DNA from 4 places in the Sphingobacterium sp. BIGb0165 genome. Region 2 is predicted to be linked to each of the others. Evidence: riboswitches for the same ligand, from Rfam matches in the RefSeq annotation. Region 2 holds a riboswitch; each other region holds the start of a gene.
What was found. Region 2 has a riboswitch for thiamine pyrophosphate ahead of pnuC (nicotinamide riboside transporter PnuC). Riboswitches for the same ligand answer to the same signal wherever they lie in the genome.
Positions count from the first base shown of each region.

Region 1: linked by a shared signal. The riboswitch ahead of thiS (sulfur carrier protein ThiS) and the one ahead of pnuC (nicotinamide riboside transporter PnuC) in region 2 are both predicted to bind thiamine pyrophosphate.
Region 3: linked by a shared signal. The riboswitch ahead of M2408_RS22240 (TonB-dependent receptor) and the one ahead of pnuC (nicotinamide riboside transporter PnuC) in region 2 are both predicted to bind thiamine pyrophosphate.
Region 4: linked by a shared signal. The riboswitch ahead of thiM (hydroxyethylthiazole kinase) and the one ahead of pnuC (nicotinamide riboside transporter PnuC) in region 2 are both predicted to bind thiamine pyrophosphate.

Region 1 is NZ_JANUEB010000001.1:287,176-291,585, reverse strand. It holds gene M2408_RS01230 (alpha-L-rhamnosidase) at 1-2,061, opposite strand, end outside; TPP riboswitch at 2,296-2,391, shown strand; gene thiS (sulfur carrier protein ThiS) at 2,452-2,658, shown strand; gene thiC (phosphomethylpyrimidine synthase ThiC) at 2,706-4,410, shown strand, end outside.
Region 2 is NZ_JANUEB010000003.1:350,795-355,204, forward strand. It holds gene fabG (3-oxoacyl-[acyl-carrier-protein] reductase) at 1-438, opposite strand, end outside; gene M2408_RS08015 (malate:quinone oxidoreductase) at 755-2,254, shown strand; TPP riboswitch at 2,266-2,408, shown strand; gene pnuC (nicotinamide riboside transporter PnuC) at 2,469-3,089, shown strand; gene M2408_RS08025 (acyl-CoA dehydrogenase) at 3,064-4,158, shown strand; tRNA gene M2408_RS08030 (tRNA-Arg) at 4,282-4,353, opposite strand.
Region 3 is NZ_JANUEB010000010.1:165,857-170,266, forward strand. It holds gene M2408_RS22240 (TonB-dependent receptor) at 1-1,716, opposite strand, end outside; TPP riboswitch at 1,771-1,896, opposite strand; gene M2408_RS22245 (amidohydrolase family protein) at 2,128-3,303, shown strand; gene M2408_RS22250 (acylphosphatase) at 3,341-3,622, shown strand; gene M2408_RS22255 (lipopolysaccharide biosynthesis protein) at 3,628-4,410, shown strand, end outside.
Region 4 is NZ_JANUEB010000005.1:408,168-412,577, reverse strand. It holds gene M2408_RS13690 (hypothetical protein) at 1-1,143, shown strand, start outside; gene M2408_RS13685 (VanW family protein) at 1,197-2,036, shown strand; gene M2408_RS13680 (hypothetical protein) at 2,198-2,854, shown strand; TPP riboswitch at 2,964-3,056, shown strand; gene thiM (hydroxyethylthiazole kinase) at 3,136-3,939, shown strand; gene thiE (thiamine phosphate synthase) at 3,926-4,410, shown strand, end outside.

The sequences.
Region 1 (4,410 bases), on a different contig from region 2:
CCAATATAAGGGCACACTCAACTCTGTCTGTGTTCCAGTGCTATAGATCCCTTTTGAACGATCCAAAAACTTCGCATTGATGGCATCTTTGATCTTCCTGCCCAGCATTTCGTATTTCTGCTGATCAGCTGTTTTTCCAAACATTTTTGCTGCGGATGCCAAAATTGTCGCGTCGACGTAAAAGTACACCGATGAGGTAAGCTCAAGATTAGATTGCGATTTGACCGGCACCCAATCTCCACGACCGAAGGTTGTTAAGCCATTGGGACTGATTCCATCCACGTAATCCACATACCGTTTGATATTTTCATAACATTCAGCTAGCAAGCTGGCATCGCCGTAAAACAAATAAGTTTGCCAAGGAATAATGGCAATGGTACTTGTCCAGTCCAAGCCATTTGCTGTACCATAGCCCCAGCCTCCTGTTGGTATGATATCAGGCAACACACCATTTTCCTGCTGTTCGTCCCGATGGTCTGCCATCCACTTCTCATAGACAGTGATGCCGTCAAAATTATAATAGGCTGTTTCGATTGCGAGATGACCATCGCCAGTCCAGCCATTTTTCTCCCGTTGCGGACAATCCGTGGGATAACCCATCAAGTTGGACAGGTAGGCATTATTGGTTGCCGCCCATAAACCGTTTATTAAGGGGGATGAAGTTTTCAGCTGGCCAATTGGACCTACATCACTATGCATGAAATAAGCCGTAATAGCGGATTCATCCAATACAATCGGCTCGCTGCTGCTTACTTCGACATAGCGAAAGCCTTTATAACCAAATTTCGCCATAAATTCGTCCTCTCTTCTGCCACTCAGCGTCAAGATATCGGTCTGAAAGGGCTCCAGGTCTTTATTCCCACGATAATATACATCAATATTGGACAAATCTAAGCGTCCATTTTCCTGTAATCGTTCACCATGCTTGATTTTGATCACCGTCCCCGCCTTACCACTAACCTTTATCTTTGTCACCCCGGCCATATTCTGTCCCATGTCAAAGACGTAGGTTTTCTCATCCATCTTTTTCATCGATTTCGGCGAATAGGATCGAACCAGGCGTATGGGTACCATCTGCTGCGAGACAATATGTGTAGAGGGTGGGTTCCGATACTGAATGGCATGCCACTGTGAATCGTCAAACTGTGGAGTATCCCATCCCGGCATCTCCAGACGGGCATCATAATGCTCGCCAGTGTAGATATTATTATAACGGATAGGTCCCGCCGCCGTCTTCCATTGTTGATCTGTAATTAGCGTTTCTTCACTACCATCCTGATAGACAATACGCAGGTTCAAACAAAATGTGGGACGATTACGCCAAGGGGCTTTGTCAAAATTCCATACCGCCAATGGTTGGTGATTATACCAGCCATTCCCCAAAACTACGGCAACTGCATTGTTTCCCTGCTGGATCTGACGGGTCACATCTTCCACCACATATAGTGTACGTCTATCAAATCGGGTATACATCGGATCCAGACGATGGTCACCTATTTTTTTGCCGTTTATAGAAAGTTCGTAAAGTCCCGCCACAGCAATATAGGCGCGGGCAGACTTAATCGGTTTGGTCGTTTTAAATGCTCTTCTGAAATACGGTGCTTCCTGCTCGTGAATATCCTGATTATCACTGATCCATTTTCCCTTCCAGTTCTCCATCCCCATCATACCGGTCTCAAATGAGGCGATGGAAGATGTACTTTCATTACTATTTTTGTCCCAGACAAGAACTTTCCAATAGTACTTTGTCTGCTGTTTCAAGCTAGTGCCACTATATTGAATCAACATAACCGAGCTCAGTTGCTTTCCGCTATTCCAGATGTTAGCTTTATTTTTCACCAATGCTATTGAATCCGTGTCTACCAAGATTTGATAAGCAGATTGCTTCGCCCCCTGTCGTTTATCGGCCAGTCGCCAACTTAAACGGGGATTTGATTTATCCACACCCAATGGATTCACAAGATGCTCACAGCGTAGTTCAATTGGCAGACATTCTTTTTGTTTTTGTGCATACAGTATTGTGCTTACACACAGTATCGTCATCAGTAAAATTTTTCGCATGTTTAGTTTATACTTCGTTCAACTTTTTATATTTCCTATCATAGCATTTAGGTCATATTCTAGGTGACAATGCGCGCATTCAACAGGAATACAAAAGTGTTAAATTGTTTTAGTTGATTTAAAAACGAATATATCAATTATTATCAAAATAATTAAACTGTACTGTCCTGCTACCTCGTTGCTGAAAATTAACAGCAATATTTTGGATTATTCATCAAAATAATCCTATATTAGTCTCGACTTTAGGGGTGTCTGCATATGCGGACTGAGATTTTACCCTTATAACCTGATCCAGATCATACTGGCGTAGGGAAAAGTAAGCTATCTTCTAGATACATTACTGTATCTTGTTGTAGCCATTCCTAAAGTTTTACCAAAAAAATAAAAGGAATGGAACTTACAATCAATCATCAAATCCGATTTTTCGACCCTGCTCCGAGCTCTCTAGCCGAACTTTTACAGACGGAACTATCCGGTAAAACCCAAGGTATTGCCGTGGCCCTCAACAACTGCGTTGTTCCCAAAGACAACTGGACCGCAACAGTTTTACAACCCAATGATCATATCCTACTCATAACTGCTACACAAGGCGGATAATATCGTATGGAGCATATTCAATTCAATATACCTAATTCCCCATTAACATGACATCAGAAAAAATCACACAAACCCCCTTTCCAAATTCAACCAAAGTCTTTGTTCCCGGTACACTCTTCCCTATTCAGGTGGCCATGCGTCAGATTTCATTGAGTCCGACCAAATTGAGCAATGGACAGATCGAAGTCAACCCGCCCATCAGCATTTATGACACTTCTGGCCCATATACAGATGGAACACAAGATATTGACATCCGTAAAGGACTTCCCCGTCTTCGTGATCAGTGGATCCTTGACCGCGAGGATGTCATACAACTTGAAGGCATCAGTTCGCAATATGGTCAAAAACGTCTGGCAGATACCACATTGGACGAACTTCGGTTTGCTTACAGCCATAAACCTAAAGTTGCTGCGCCAGGTAAAAATGTGACGCAATTACATTATGCAAGAAAGGGTATCATTACACCAGAGATGGAGTATGTTGCCATTCGTGAAAATCAACGGATAGAGCAGCTTGCTGATAGCACACCAGGCATGGATCATCAGCATCCGGGCGAAAATTTCGGTGCCAGAACTGTCGGAAAATATATTACGCCAGAGTTTGTGCGTGAGGAGATCGCTGCTGGTAGAGCAATTATCCCCAATAATATTAATCATCCGGAAAGTGAACCGATGATTATCGGTCGCAATTTTTTGGTAAAGATCAATGCCAATATCGGTAATAGTGCCGTGAGTTCAAGTATTGAAGAAGAGGTTGAAAAAGCTGTTTGGGCCTGCCGCTGGGGTGCTGACACGATCATGGACCTTTCTACAGGCAAAAATATCCACGAAACCCGCGAATGGATTATCCGCAACTCACCTGTTCCAATAGGTACAGTTCCGATCTATCAAGCGCTGGAAAAGGTCAAAGGTGTTGCCGAAGATCTCACCTGGGAAATATTTCGGGATACACTGATCGAGCAGGCCGAACAGGGTGTGTCATACTTCACAATACATGCAGGGGTTCTCTTGCGTTATATCCATTTAACAGCACAGCGGGTGACCGGAATCGTATCAAGAGGTGGATCCATTATGGCTAAATGGTGTCTTTTTCATCATCAGGAAAACTTCCTCTATATCCATTTTGAAGAAATCTGTCAGATCATGAAACAGTATGATGTTGCTTTTTCTCTGGGTGACGGTCTACGTCCTGGTGCAATTGCAGATGCCAATGACGCCGCACAATTTGCAGAGCTGGAAACTTTAGGTGAGTTAACCAAGATCGCCTGGCAGCATGACGTACAGGTAATGATCGAGGGACCTGGTCACGTTCCGATGCAGCTTATCAAAGAAAACATGGAAAAACAACTGGAATGTTGCGATGAAGCGCCATTTTATACCCTTGGTCCTCTGACAACCGATATCGCGCCAGGTTATGATCACATTACTTCCGCTATTGGTGCCGCAATGATCGGTTGGTATGGCTGTGCTATGCTCTGTTATGTGACACCAAAAGAACACCTCGGACTGCCCAATAAAAAAGATGTGAAAGATGGTGTCATCACCTACAAATTAGCTGCGCATGCCGCAGACCTAGCCAAGGGACATCCTGGGGCACAGTACCGCGACAACGCCTTGAGTAAGGCGAGATTTGAATTCCGATGGGAAGACCAGTTCAACTTATCATTGGATCCCGACACTGCCCGGGAATATCATGACGAAACTTTACCTGCAGACGCTGCCAAAGTAGCGCATTTCTGTTCGATGTGTGGCC
Region 2 (4,410 bases):
GCCAACAACGGATGACATATTGATGAAAGAACCTTTACGGTTTTTCATCATTATTTTTGAAGCAGCTTTTGTAACATTAAATACGGATTTCAAGTTGACGTTTAAGACGTCATCCCAGTTTTCTTCCGTCATACGCATGAGCAGACCATCTTTTGTGATGCCGGCATTATTGACTACGATATCCAGGCTTCCAAAATCTGCAACGATTGCATTGATTAATTGTTCTGCTTCTTCAAATTTCGAAGCATCAGAACGGTAGCCGATTACTTTTGTTCCGTAGGCTTGAAGCTCTTTTTCTAGCGCTTGTCCCTTTTCTACAGACGAAAGGTAAGTGAAAGCAACATTGGCGCCGTGTTGTGCAAACACTTCCGCAATTTTTCTTCCAATTCCTTTTGATGCTCCAGTTACCAAAGCAATTTTTCCTTCAAGTAGTTTCATATAAGAGTGTAATGTTATTCGTTGATGTTTTTGCAAAAATGTTAAAACTATATTATAACACAAAATCTTTCGATAAATAACGATTCAAAAAGCAATGGGCTTTTGTCTTATTTTGGATTATTTATTGCCGTATCGATGAACGATATCCTATGTATGGCCTTAGAAAACTGGAAAAAGTGGAATTTCGGTTATGCTTAGGATTATTTTAATAAATCAATGGTATTTTTGAATAAGTGTTTCTAAAAAGTACAGTTTTTTGACAAAAGACTTGGGGGTTTACCAAAAACTATATTAAATTTGCATCAATCACAAAAACATGAGCAAAAAATCAAATAAAGAAGTTGACGTTGTTCTAATCGGCGCCGGGATTATGAGTGCTACTTTGGGTACTCTAATCAATGAATTAAGCCCAGACGTTAATATTGAAATTCTCGAGCGTTTGGATGTTGTGGCGGCTGAGAGTTCTGACGCTTGGAATAATGCTGGTACAGGTCACTCGGCCTTGTGCGAATTGAATTATACACCGGAACAAAAAGATGGTTCGGTAAAAGTTGATAAAGCTGTTAAAATTGCTGAGCAATTTGAAGTTTCTAAGCAGTTTTGGTCGTACTTGGTTGATAAGGGTATTATTGCCCAACCGGAGAACTTTATCCGTAGCATTCCCCATATGAGTGCGGTTTTTGGTGAAAAAGATGTGAAATTCCTGAAGACAAGATGGGAAACAATGAACACCCAAACCTTGTTCAAAGGCATGGAATATACCGAAGATGCAACGCTATTGAAGTCATGGATTCCTTTGATGATGGAAGGGCGGGATGCAAGTGAGAAAATCGCTGCAACCAAGATGGATTTAGGTACCGATGTGAATTTCGGTTCATTGACACGTGATTTGATTAATAACCTAGCAAACAAAGAAAATATTTCAATTTCCTTAAACCACGAAGTTGTTGATATCGAACGTGAAGACGATGGCCGTTGGGAAATCGAAGTGAAAGATCTGAAAACAGGGGTAAAGAGAGAGCTAAAAGCGAAGTTTGTGTTTATCGGCGCTGGAGGTCACTCCTTGTTATTGCTGGAGAAATCTGGTATTCCCGAAGCAAAAGGTTATGGTGGATTCCCTGTGGGAGGGCAATGGTTGAGATGCATAAACGAAGAAATTATCAATACGCACCATGCTAAAGTCTATGGTAAAGCATCTGTTGGTGCGCCACCGATGTCTGTACCGCACTTAGATACCCGTTATATCGATGGAAAACAAGCCTTACTTTTCGGTCCTTATGCTGGTTTCTCAACCAAATTCTTGAAGCAAGGTTCTTATTTTGATTTACCTGCATCGATCAAATTATCCAATATCCGTCCGATGTTATCGGCAGGACTTGACAATTTGCCGTTGACCAAATATCTGATCACGGAAGTCATGAAATCTCCTAAAGATAAATTGGAGTCTCTGAAACAATTTATGCCAACAGCTAAATTGGAAGATTGGGTTATTGAGAAAGCCGGTCAACGTGTTCAGGTGATTAAAAAGGATGAGAAGAAAGGTGGAATTTTGGAGTTTGGTACAGAAGTGGTTTCAAGTGCAGACGGTTCTATCGCTGCGCTATTGGGAGCTTCTCCAGGTGCATCAACTTCGGTGGCGATCATGATCAGTCTATTGAAGAAATGTTTCCCTGAGCGTGCTAAATCAGATGAATACCGCAAGAAATTACGCGAGATGATTCCTTCGCATGGCAAAGCATTAAATGATGATGCTGAGCTTTGTAGAGAGACGCGTATCCGTACGCATAAAGCGTTAAAATTAATTGATATAGATTAATTTCAATAAACAATATACTTATGGGGTGCTCGGAAATGACAATGTCATCTGGGCTGAGATTATACCCAATAAAAGCGATTGTACGACCTTGTGCAATCGCTTTTATATACCTGATCCGGATAATGCTGGCGTAGGGATTTTAATTTCAATAAAAACATCCGTTTTTTCCGCTCATAAGTTTATTATGTAATTACACGAACTAATAAACAATTGAATGACTTCTGATACAATTTTCGAGGCTTTTATTCAGCAAATGCAACAAGCCACCATAGCGGAATGGCTGGGGGTATGTTTTGGTATCTTGCAGGTTTGGTTTTCAAGGCAAAATAAATCGATCAATTACCTCTTTGGGATAATAGGAATTATCATATCAGTATATGTATTATTCCATGCAAAATTATATGCAGAAATCTTGTTGCATCTCTATTATCTGGTGATGAGCATCTATGGTTGGATCTATTGGAAATATAGCAGTGATACGATCGTACCGATCAGTCGTAGTACAGCCCGAGATTGGCAGATTGTTGGTTTTATCTGTGTAGTCGGTTTCCTATTGTTCTATTTTGGTCTGGTGCATTTAACTGATTCGGATGTTCCGTTATGGGACTCTTTTGTTTCCTGTACAGCTTGGGCGGGGATGTGGCTATTGGCAAAACGTAAACTTGAAAATTGGATTTTATTGAACATCAGTAACCTGATGGCAATTCCCTTGCTTATACACAAAGGTCTATTCCTTTATGCTGGTTTAACCTTATTTTTATTTGTGATGGCTTTTAGTGGCTATTTTAATTGGCGGAGAATATTAAGTGATGAAAAAAAATATACAACTGACTGATGCAGCTATCGCTGTTCTAAAAGATCAGCAACGTAAAGCAATTCAGCAAAAGAGTTTGTCTGATGAGCAGCTTGAACTGATATACCTGAACAAGTGGTTTAAAATCTGGGTACCACAATCTCTGAATGGCTTGGGGCTGGATCTGGTTGGCGGGCTTTCCCTGTTGAAGGAGCTAGCCTACCAGGATGGCGGATTGGCATGGACGGTAACTTTATGTGCGGGAGCGAATCTTTTTGTTGGTTTTATTGATCCTGAAGTTGGGCAGGATATTTTCACTTCAAAACAGGTATGTTTTGGCGGAAGTGGGCAGATTGCAGGCATCGCTGAGCGTGAGGGCAAGTCTTATCGCTTGAAAGGGCTTTGGAAATATGCTACTGGAGCACCCCACCTGACACATTTTACCTTGAACGCCTATATCCAGGCGGATGGACAACAACTGTTGGATCAGGATGGAAATCCACTTGTAAAATCTTTCTTTGTCGCGCGTGAATTTGCATTGATTCATTACGATTGGGATACTTTCGGCCTTGAGGCGACGGCATCGCATTCTTTTTCACTAGATAATATACAGGTAGACGAAAACCAGTCTTTTTTTATTGATGCCTCAAAAAGTACACGACCTGAGCTGCTCTATCAATACCCTTTTATGCCATTTGCGGAGTTGACCTTATTGGTGAATTTTATGGGGATGTACCATCGGTTTTTGGATCTGATCGAGAAGTTATTTGTATTGAAGTCCAATCAGGGGAAATGGGAGCAAATGGAAAGTAAAACTGCTTTTCGGAAATTAGATGAAATGCAGCAGGACTATACAGCTAGGGAAAATAGTATCCTGGAGCTTGCGACTCGTTCTTGGGAGAATCTCAAGGATAAGGTTGATAATACCTCATTATATGAGCGTATAGCGATAGAAAGTAGAGACTTTGTGGAGGTTATTTTGTCCAATGTCATTAAACTCTATCCCCATACGGGGATTTCGGGCGCAGCCGCTGACAATGAAATCAATATTTTGTTTCGGAATATATTTACGGCATCTCAACATAAATTGCTGCAAAAGAATTTGTCCTAAACGTCGGGCTAGGCAAGCATGCTGCAATAGAATTTTAGCTGGAGATTTTTGAAGAGCATGGAGTTATAATTGTTAAATAAAAAAGACGATCAATTGATCGTCTTTTTATTGTTAAATAGGAAGTGTCCCCGACGAGATTCGAACTCATATCGTCAGAACCGGAATCTGAAATTCTATCCATTGAACTACGGGGACGTGTCGCAAAGATATACTATTTTCTAGATCTTACAAATAATCTTTGCTATAAAATTT
Region 3 (4,410 bases), on a different contig from region 2:
TGCGAAAGCATAGGAAGCATAGATATTTGCATGATCATTTAATAGATAGGTTGCTCCCGCCTTGGGATTTAGGAAATTGAATTTTGGGTGGTAATTGTAGTTTTTGACCTTATCATCATCGCCATACATGTGGTAGTCTACATTTCTGTACTGCACGTCGGCCATTAAAATCCATTTATCCAATTTGTAATCGACCTTTAGAAAATTGCTGAAGTCATTTTTTTGCGATTTTCCAAAGTAATATTTGTCATCTATAAATCCCGTTGAGGCATACTGTGCCCAGATTACTTCACCATAATGTTTTCCTCGATATTGATTGTATGCACCACCCCAAATAATTTCAAGTTGCTCATTGGGTTTGTAATTAAGAGCGTAGGTCATACCATAAAAGTAATTGTCAAGCCATCTTCTGCGGACTAGATCTGTTTTTTTTATGGTGTCCTGGCCAATGATGACATCTGGTAAACCATATTTACTTAACTTATCGGCTGGTCTCATCTCCTCATAGTAACCATAGCCTCTTGTATAATGTAGTGCGGTATTTAGCGTAAGCTTGTCGCTGAGGATATTGGTGTAATGAAGTTGGTGATGCTTCTGTGTATAATTGTCCGTTTGATTTTTGTAGGTATATAGGTTATAGTTCCTTCCTGCATTCATAAAACGGTCCTTTTCTTTTCCAGCTATTTCTAACCCATAATCTGCATAATCGTCCATACGGGATCTGTCCCCTGTGATCAAGGGTTCTGGTACCCCGTTCCAAGCCTGATATGTCTTTTCTTTCCCCCAGAATACGATTCCTTTTAAAATGTGTTTCTTACCGTAGTAGCCCCCGTCGATATAAAAAGATTGTAGGTCTGAGGCGCCTCTTTCGATATAGCCATTGCTGCTAATCCTTGATAACCGGGCATTGAAAGCAAACTTGTCGTTGATCAATCCTGTACCTAGCTTCACTGTATTTTTCCAAGTGTTGTAAGATCCAAATGAATTGTTAAGTTCGGTATAGGGTTTTTCGGCTAGAGTATTTGATTGAATATTTAACGAGGCGCCGAAAGAACCAGCGCCATTTGTTGAGGTTCCAATCCCCCGTTGTACTTGAATGCTTTCAGTAGATGATGCGAAATCAGGAAGATTGACAAAGAATGAGCCCATGCTTTCAGCATCATTTAGTGGAATTCCATTAAGAGTTACATTGATGCGCTGGTTGTCAGATCCCCGAATGGTCATGTTTGTATATCCTATGCCGGCTCCTGCATCGGAGTTGACCTGGACAGAAGGTGTTTGATTCAATAGATAGGGGATATCCTGCCCCAGATTATTTCGGGAAATCTCTTCTTTTGAGATATTCTTGAATGTTGTTGGGGCATTCTTTTTAGCTCTGGTAGATACAACGAGTACCTCTTCTGTTCGAATTGTTTTAGGATCAAGTTGGACAGTCAATTCCATATCATGCTCAATATTTAGGTTTTGGGTCCAGGTTTGATATCCTATAAAAGAAACTTGAACAGAATGCTTCCCTTTCTGGATATTATACAATTTGATCAGACCGTCTTTGTCCGATTTGGTTGTAAAAGAAGCCTGTCCATCCAGGGATACAGATGCATTTTGTAGCGGCCTTTGTGTGTTCCTGTCTACGGTCTTAATCGTCAAATTGTGCTGAGCAACAGCAATTTGGATAGAAACAGTAGCTAAAGCGCTACAAATCAAAAATTTGATCATGTTGATGTATTTTGTTTAAGTTAAACAAATCATAGAAAGGGGTCACTATGATCGTTCTATTTAACTAACCTCTCCCTCCGCCAGCATTACCTGGATCAGGTGCACAGAACTTAATCTGTTGGGTATAATCTCAGCCCTTATTTGTGTTTCTGACAAAACAAGGCACCCCTATTCGATGATGCGAATATATACATTAAAATCGAAATGGTATAACATGATGTGTTTTTTGACAAAAGAACAGTCTAGTTAAAAATTTGTTAAAATTTCCTTATGGTTTAAAGTTTTACGTTTAGGCTTGTTTTTGGTATTTATTGTTCTTTTTAGGTACCTTGGCATAGAGTTTTCTACTGTTAGTATGTATTCATATCGGTCAAAAATTTTTAATTACTAATTTGAGAGTGAGGAGATAAAATGTTAAAATATTTAAGCGCAAATTATATTCTACCGATCACTTCAATGCCAATAAAAGATGGTATTGTGGCGGTAGATGAAGAGGGGGTAATTCAGGGTATTTACGACCCCGCATCGTTTACTTTGAATGATAAAGTCAAGATCGAAAGGTATGATGGCGTTATTATTCCAGGTTTTATCAACGCCCATTGCCATCTTGAATTGTCACATATGAAAGGTGTAGTACCCAAAGGTACCGGTCTGCCGAATTTCTTGAGTCAGGTGATGACTTCACGCAGTGCTTCAATGAAGAAAATGGATGATGCAATGGCAAAGGCGGATAAAGAGATGTATGAAAATGGTATTGTAGCTGTCGGCGATCATGTGAATACAGATAACTCTTCTACACTGAAGGAGGAATCGCAAATACTTTATCATACGTTTGTAGAAGTTATTGGTGTTGAGCCTGAGGAAGCTGATTTTAAATTAAAAGAAGCGAAATCGTTGACGCAAGAATTCAGAAATGGCCATGTGTCGATTACGCCACATGCACCTTATTCCTGTTCAAAAGCTCTTTTCAAAAAATTCAAAAAAGCTGTCCCTGAGACGAACATCATTAGTATTCATAATCAGGAGAGTGACGAAGAGAATAAATTGTTTAGATACAAGACAGGTGAGTTCCTGGACTTCTATAAGAGTATCGGAAAAAATGCAGATTCTATTAAAGCGCAAGCCCGGAATTCGATCCAGTCTTATTTACCTTATTTGCCTTATCCGAATAAGTTGTTGTTAGTTCATAACACGTATACTTCATTAAAAGATTTGGATTTTGTGGAGCGTATGGATCGGGACGTTGTGTGGTGTTTGTGTCCAAAAGCAAATTTATATATCGAAGGTGCTTTACCTAAAATTCATAATTTTATAAATGCTGGACAACCATTAGTTATCGGAACGGATAGTTTGGCATCGAACGATACACTTTCAGTATTGGAAGAGTTGAAGGCATTGCATGAACATTTCGAAGATTTGGATTTCTTGCAAACCATTCAATGGGCTACAATCAACGGGGCTGTTGCGTTGAATATCCAAGATAAATATGGATCTCTGGAAGTAGGTAAAAAGCCGGGAATTGTTTTGCTCCAAGGTATGGAACACATGCGTTTGACAGATAAAGTTAAAATCAAACGTTTAGCATAGTATTTAATTCCACAAAAACTTCTGTACTTTTGCTCTTATGAAACATTTGAATATTTCAATAAGGGGTAAAGTACAGGGAGTCTTTTTTCGATTGACGGCCAAAGCTGTTGCAGATCAGGTTGGTGTAAAAGGCTTTGTTGTCAATCAAAAAGATGGATCTGTCTATATTGAAGCTGAAGGTGACGATTTTGCACTCGATTCAATGATGGACTTCTGCCAGGAAGGTCCAGAGGATGCAAATGTTGAAGCTGTTGAAGTTAAGGAAGGTGAGCTGAAGGGCTTTTCTAATTTTGAAGTGATTAAAAGAGTCCAATCCTAAGCCTAGTGTCAACAATAAAGAAATTTCTCAGCGATACCGTTATCTATGGTGTGACTACTATCGTTTCAAGAATGATAGGATTCCTGATGACACCACTCTATCTCCGTAAATTCAAGGATGCGGCGATCTATGGAATTTATTCTAATTTTTATGCGTGGATGTCCATGCTGAATGCTATTCTAGCATTTGGAATGGAGACAACTTATTTCCGGTATTTACAGAAAGTTGAACCACAGGATAAGAATAAAGTTTACAATAATAGCTTCTTTATTACTTTAATTACCTCCGCTTTATTACTGTTGTCTGTATTTGTTTTCACAAGACCTATTGCTTCATGGTTTGCGGATGGTGGAGATGTGTCTCTTTATGAGAAATATATCAAATACTTCGCATTTATTCTCGTTGCAGATGCGCTTGCTGTCATACCATTTACAAAATTACGTGCGGAAGGGAGACCTTATAAGTATAGTGCACTGAAATTTGTCAATATTGGTATTACCGTGATTTCAAATTTGTTCTTTATTTTATTCTTACCGGATTGGGTACATAAATATACTTTTTGGGCCGATTTTGCTGGAACATGGTTTAAAGAAGGTTGGATTGGTTATGTCTTTATTTCCAATCTTTTCGCAAGTATTGTTACATTAATTCTATTACTGCCTGAATTGTTAACTTTCCGATTCAGCCTAGATAAAAGATTAATGAATGAAATGTTAAAGTATAGCTTCCCAATTTTAGTCGCTAATATTTCATTTATTATTAATGAGAATCTAGACAAAATGTTCTTT
Region 4 (4,410 bases), on a different contig from region 2:
CAGGCGATCCTGTTCGTTACCAATGAATCCGATAAATCAACAGATTTCTCGATGCGTCTCCATGATCAAAAGGCAAATGAAATTATTAGACAGGTTCCCTATAGTACCACCAAACTGTTGGTCTCAAAAACAGATGCCCAAAAATTTACTTTTGTTGTCAACAAGCGTAAGTGGACAGTGGATGTACCGACCCTCAAACAACGAAATGCCATGATCCTGTTTGATGGTCAGAGCCGACCAAAAGTGATCTATGAAAGTCAAAGCTATCTCCAGGCCGCAAAGCAAATATTAACAAACAATAAGCAGACAAGTACAGCTCAAAAAGCGCTTAAATACGGTGCAAAACTATTCTTCGATTCCATCGCAGCTATTCCGTTTAAACCATCCAAGCAATATGCTAAGGCCATCATTTCCCGATCCAATCTTCCGATCTACTCCACTCAGAAAAAAGGCAAATATGACGGAACTTATATTTCGCAGACTTTTACAGGGGAGAACCTCGAAAAACCCAGCGGAATTATAACAACCGTTTATCAGCAAGGCAAAGAACTCTCGGCAAACAATTTGTCTAATGGGGTCAACTATTACACCAAATATTTTTACAACAAATGGGGATTAATCGATTCGATACAACAGCTTCAAAACAGCAAATGGTCCTCTAGTACAATTTATCAATACTTACCGCATGCTATTCTCATTACCGATCCTGAGCGGCGAACCGCCTCCATCCATCATTTAAATGATCAATATCAAGTGGTCCGGGAGGAGTCCATTCATTTCGTTTACCAACGGATGCATTGGGTCGACCACCGTTACAATGAAAATGGGCAGCTTATTGAGGAAGCTTCAGGGCTAAATGACGCTATCGAAAAACGTACACTGTATTATTACGATAACCCAAAAGCAGACAATTTCTCTTCGTGGCAGGTATTTGACACGACGGGGAAGCTCACTGCCGAATCCAAAATAGCTGTGCAAGGCAACGAAAGCACCTACCTGTTTTATCGTGATGGTACATTGGAATTGAAAATAGTCTCAAAAGAACAGGGCGATTATCAATATGAGAGCACTGTATTTGATAAGCAGAATAAAATCACCTCTAAAACAATACAAACAAAGAAAAGTTCCTCCAATTCTCCATAATTAAAACGCGCAAACTGAAATAGAAGGAAGCAATAAACCATCATTTGTCATTAGTGAAAAAACGGAAATTAATAAGTCAACGTCACCCTTTGCTGTATTTTCTTGCTGTCTGGGCAAGAAGGACACAAAGAAAAGCCATTTGGTTACTGGATAATAAAAAGTACACAAAAACCAAATCTACAACAGCACTGCAGTACCGCATCAAAAAACACCAGTCCGTTTTATTAAAGAAGCTGGGAGAAAATAATATGCAGCTGCAGATCAATAAAGTGACCAATCTAAAGATTGCAGCAAAGCAGATCAATGGTATACTGATCCAACCCGGTGAAACCTTTTCATTCTGTAAACTGGTCGGCCAGCCCACACAAAAGAAAGGCTATCTTCCGGGGATGGAATTGTCTTTCGGCGAAGCACGGGCAGGTACCGGTGGTGGGATCTGCCAGATCTCCAATCTGATCCATTGGCTTGTTATCCATAGCCCACTGACAGTCATGGAGCGTTATCACCATTCTTTTGATCCGTTTCCCGATGATGGGCGTGTATTACCTTTCGGAAGCGGTGCAACGGTATTTTACAACTATCGGGACTATCAGTTTACCAACAATACACCCTACACGTTTCAGATCAATCTCTGGTTTACCGAAAAATGTCTTGAAGGTGAACTAAGGATCGATCAGGAGCTTGATTTTGCCTATCACGTCATTGAAAAAGAGCATCAATTCCTTAAAATAGGAGATCAATTCTATCGAAAAAATGAAATTTGGCGGGAAAAATTCCTAAAATTTCAGGGTGGAAAGGTTGTTGATACGGAACTCCTGACGAAAAATTTTGCCCGCGTTACTTATACCCCACCTGACTATACGGAATTGCCAGCTGAAAATGAATATCGGTAAACTTACCAATAGTACACGAGTAGTCATTAGTAAAATGATCAAGTATGAAATCGCCGAAGGTAGCATGATCCGAGTAAACCGAACTCCTGAATAACCTGAAAATAAATATTTATGAATAATAACTTCATCTAAAATAATTGATGAACAAATAATTTATAGGGATGAAAAATAACATTGCACTATTTTCTATCGTAGTTTTAGTATCCTGTTCGGGAAATCAAGCAACAAAACATGCACACCGTGATGATGCGCATATTAAAACAAGTATTGAAGATAAACAATTCAACGAAGTCGGGGATTCACTTTTAGTAGCCTACGATTTTCCAGAAAAATGGTATAACGGAGTTTTCGATGAAGGTCATGCTATGTCAAAAAATGATTCTGTCATTCAACAAAAATTTGACAAGTTGGATTTCTTTGACAAAATTAACGGAAAAAAGAAGCTTGGAAATAATGCTGGAAAAGAATACCTGGAAACGAAAAAAAACGTAAAAATTGATTCAATTATTGAATTTGATTCCTCAAAAATAGGTCACAACAAATTGGTTTACATAAAATCATACAAAACTTTTTTAGATACTACATACGATTTCCCCCCGACGGAAAGAAGTGTCGATATTTTGTTTTATCATAACAATAAATTTCAAAAGAAAGCAAACGTGTATAAGGAGATTAATTACCCCTTCTCGGTCGACATCAAATTAGGGTACTTGAACAAAAATGGAATTTTGACAACTAAAAAATTTGAAATTGATGAAGAAAGCATAAACTATATTGGTACTAAGACTGAAGATTTAAACAAATTTCTCAAACAGTAATTTACGTCACTAAAGCCCTACTTCAGTCTAAGCCCCCGCAGTCATTTTTACTGTTCCCGGACCGAATAAAACACTGGTTATAAAAAGTCCTTTTTTTTGTCTAAATTTGATATGGCTTTGGGGGTATTCTGTATAGAATTGAGATAGTCCCTTCGAACCTGATTCGGTTTATACCGGCGTAGGGAAAAGCAACCGCTTACGTATATTACAATATACCGGACAGCCCATCTGTCTCATTTCTTCCTGACAAAGCCACCAACAAACATAGCGAACAAAAAGGAATGGAAGATTTAATTATCGATCTGTTAGCACAGGTCAGACGACAAAAACCACTTGTACATAATATTACGAATTTGGTGGTGATGAATAGCACCGCCAATGCGCTCCTTGCTCTTGGAGCTTCCCCAGTCATGGTTCACAGTCCATCCGAAGTGCGCGAGGTTGTTGATCTTGCCCAGTCGTTGGTACTTAACATCGGCACATTGAGTGAACTTACCGCCGAGTCCATGCTTGTTGCAGCGGAACATGCCAATAACATTGGCCGCCCTTGGGTATTGGATCCTGTGGGTGCGGGAATATCCGCTTTTCGCAATGACTTATTGGCAAACCTCCTGGAGTTAAAGCCAACTGTGATACGGGGAAATGCATCAGAGATCATGAGCCTCTACAATTTCAACGAGGTCAATACCAAAGGTGTAGACAGCACCGCAGATAGCAAAGCAGCTATCGGCTTTGGTAAAGCATTACAAGAACAATTGGGATCTATCATCTGCATCTCCGGAAAGGTAGACTATATCCTGTCCGAACAGCATACCGCTGAGGTGCACAATGGACACCCCTTGATGACCCAGGTTACCGGACTTGGCTGTAGCGCAACTGCACTCATCGGTGCATTTTTAGCAGTCACAGACCATCCTTTTGAAGCAGCGACCGCCGGTGTCTCCCTTTTGAGCTTAGCAGGTGAGCTGGCTACAGCGCGATCCGCTGGTCCGGGTTCCTTACAGATGAATCTCTATGATGAACTCTATCTGCTGAATGAAGAGCGTATCCGCATGCATCTCAACTTGAAGCATGATGGCAATTAATCCCCTGTTTCCTTACCCCTTGTATCTGGTTATCTCCGAACAGGACTGCTACCCACAATCTTGGCTCCATGTTGCCGAAGAAGCCATAATCGGTGGTGTAGATATTATTCAGTTACGCGAAAAGAACGAAACGCCGACAGGGTTTCTGGAAAAAGCCAAGAAGCTAAAGCAGATTACCGACCGTTACGGAATCCCTTTAATCATCAATGATGCTGTGGATATTGCGATTGAAATCGAGGCATGGGGGGTACATGTCGGACAGAACGATCGTCAACCTATAGAAATAAGGGAAAAATATGGAAAGCGTCTTCAAATTGGCTGGTCGCTTGAAGATAGGACACAACTTGACAGCAAACAGATGGCCGCTGTAGACCATCTTGGAGTCAGCCCAATTTTTCCAACAAAAACAAAAACAGACACCATTACAACCTGGGGAATCAGTGGACTGGGTGAGCTACGGAATTTAACCGA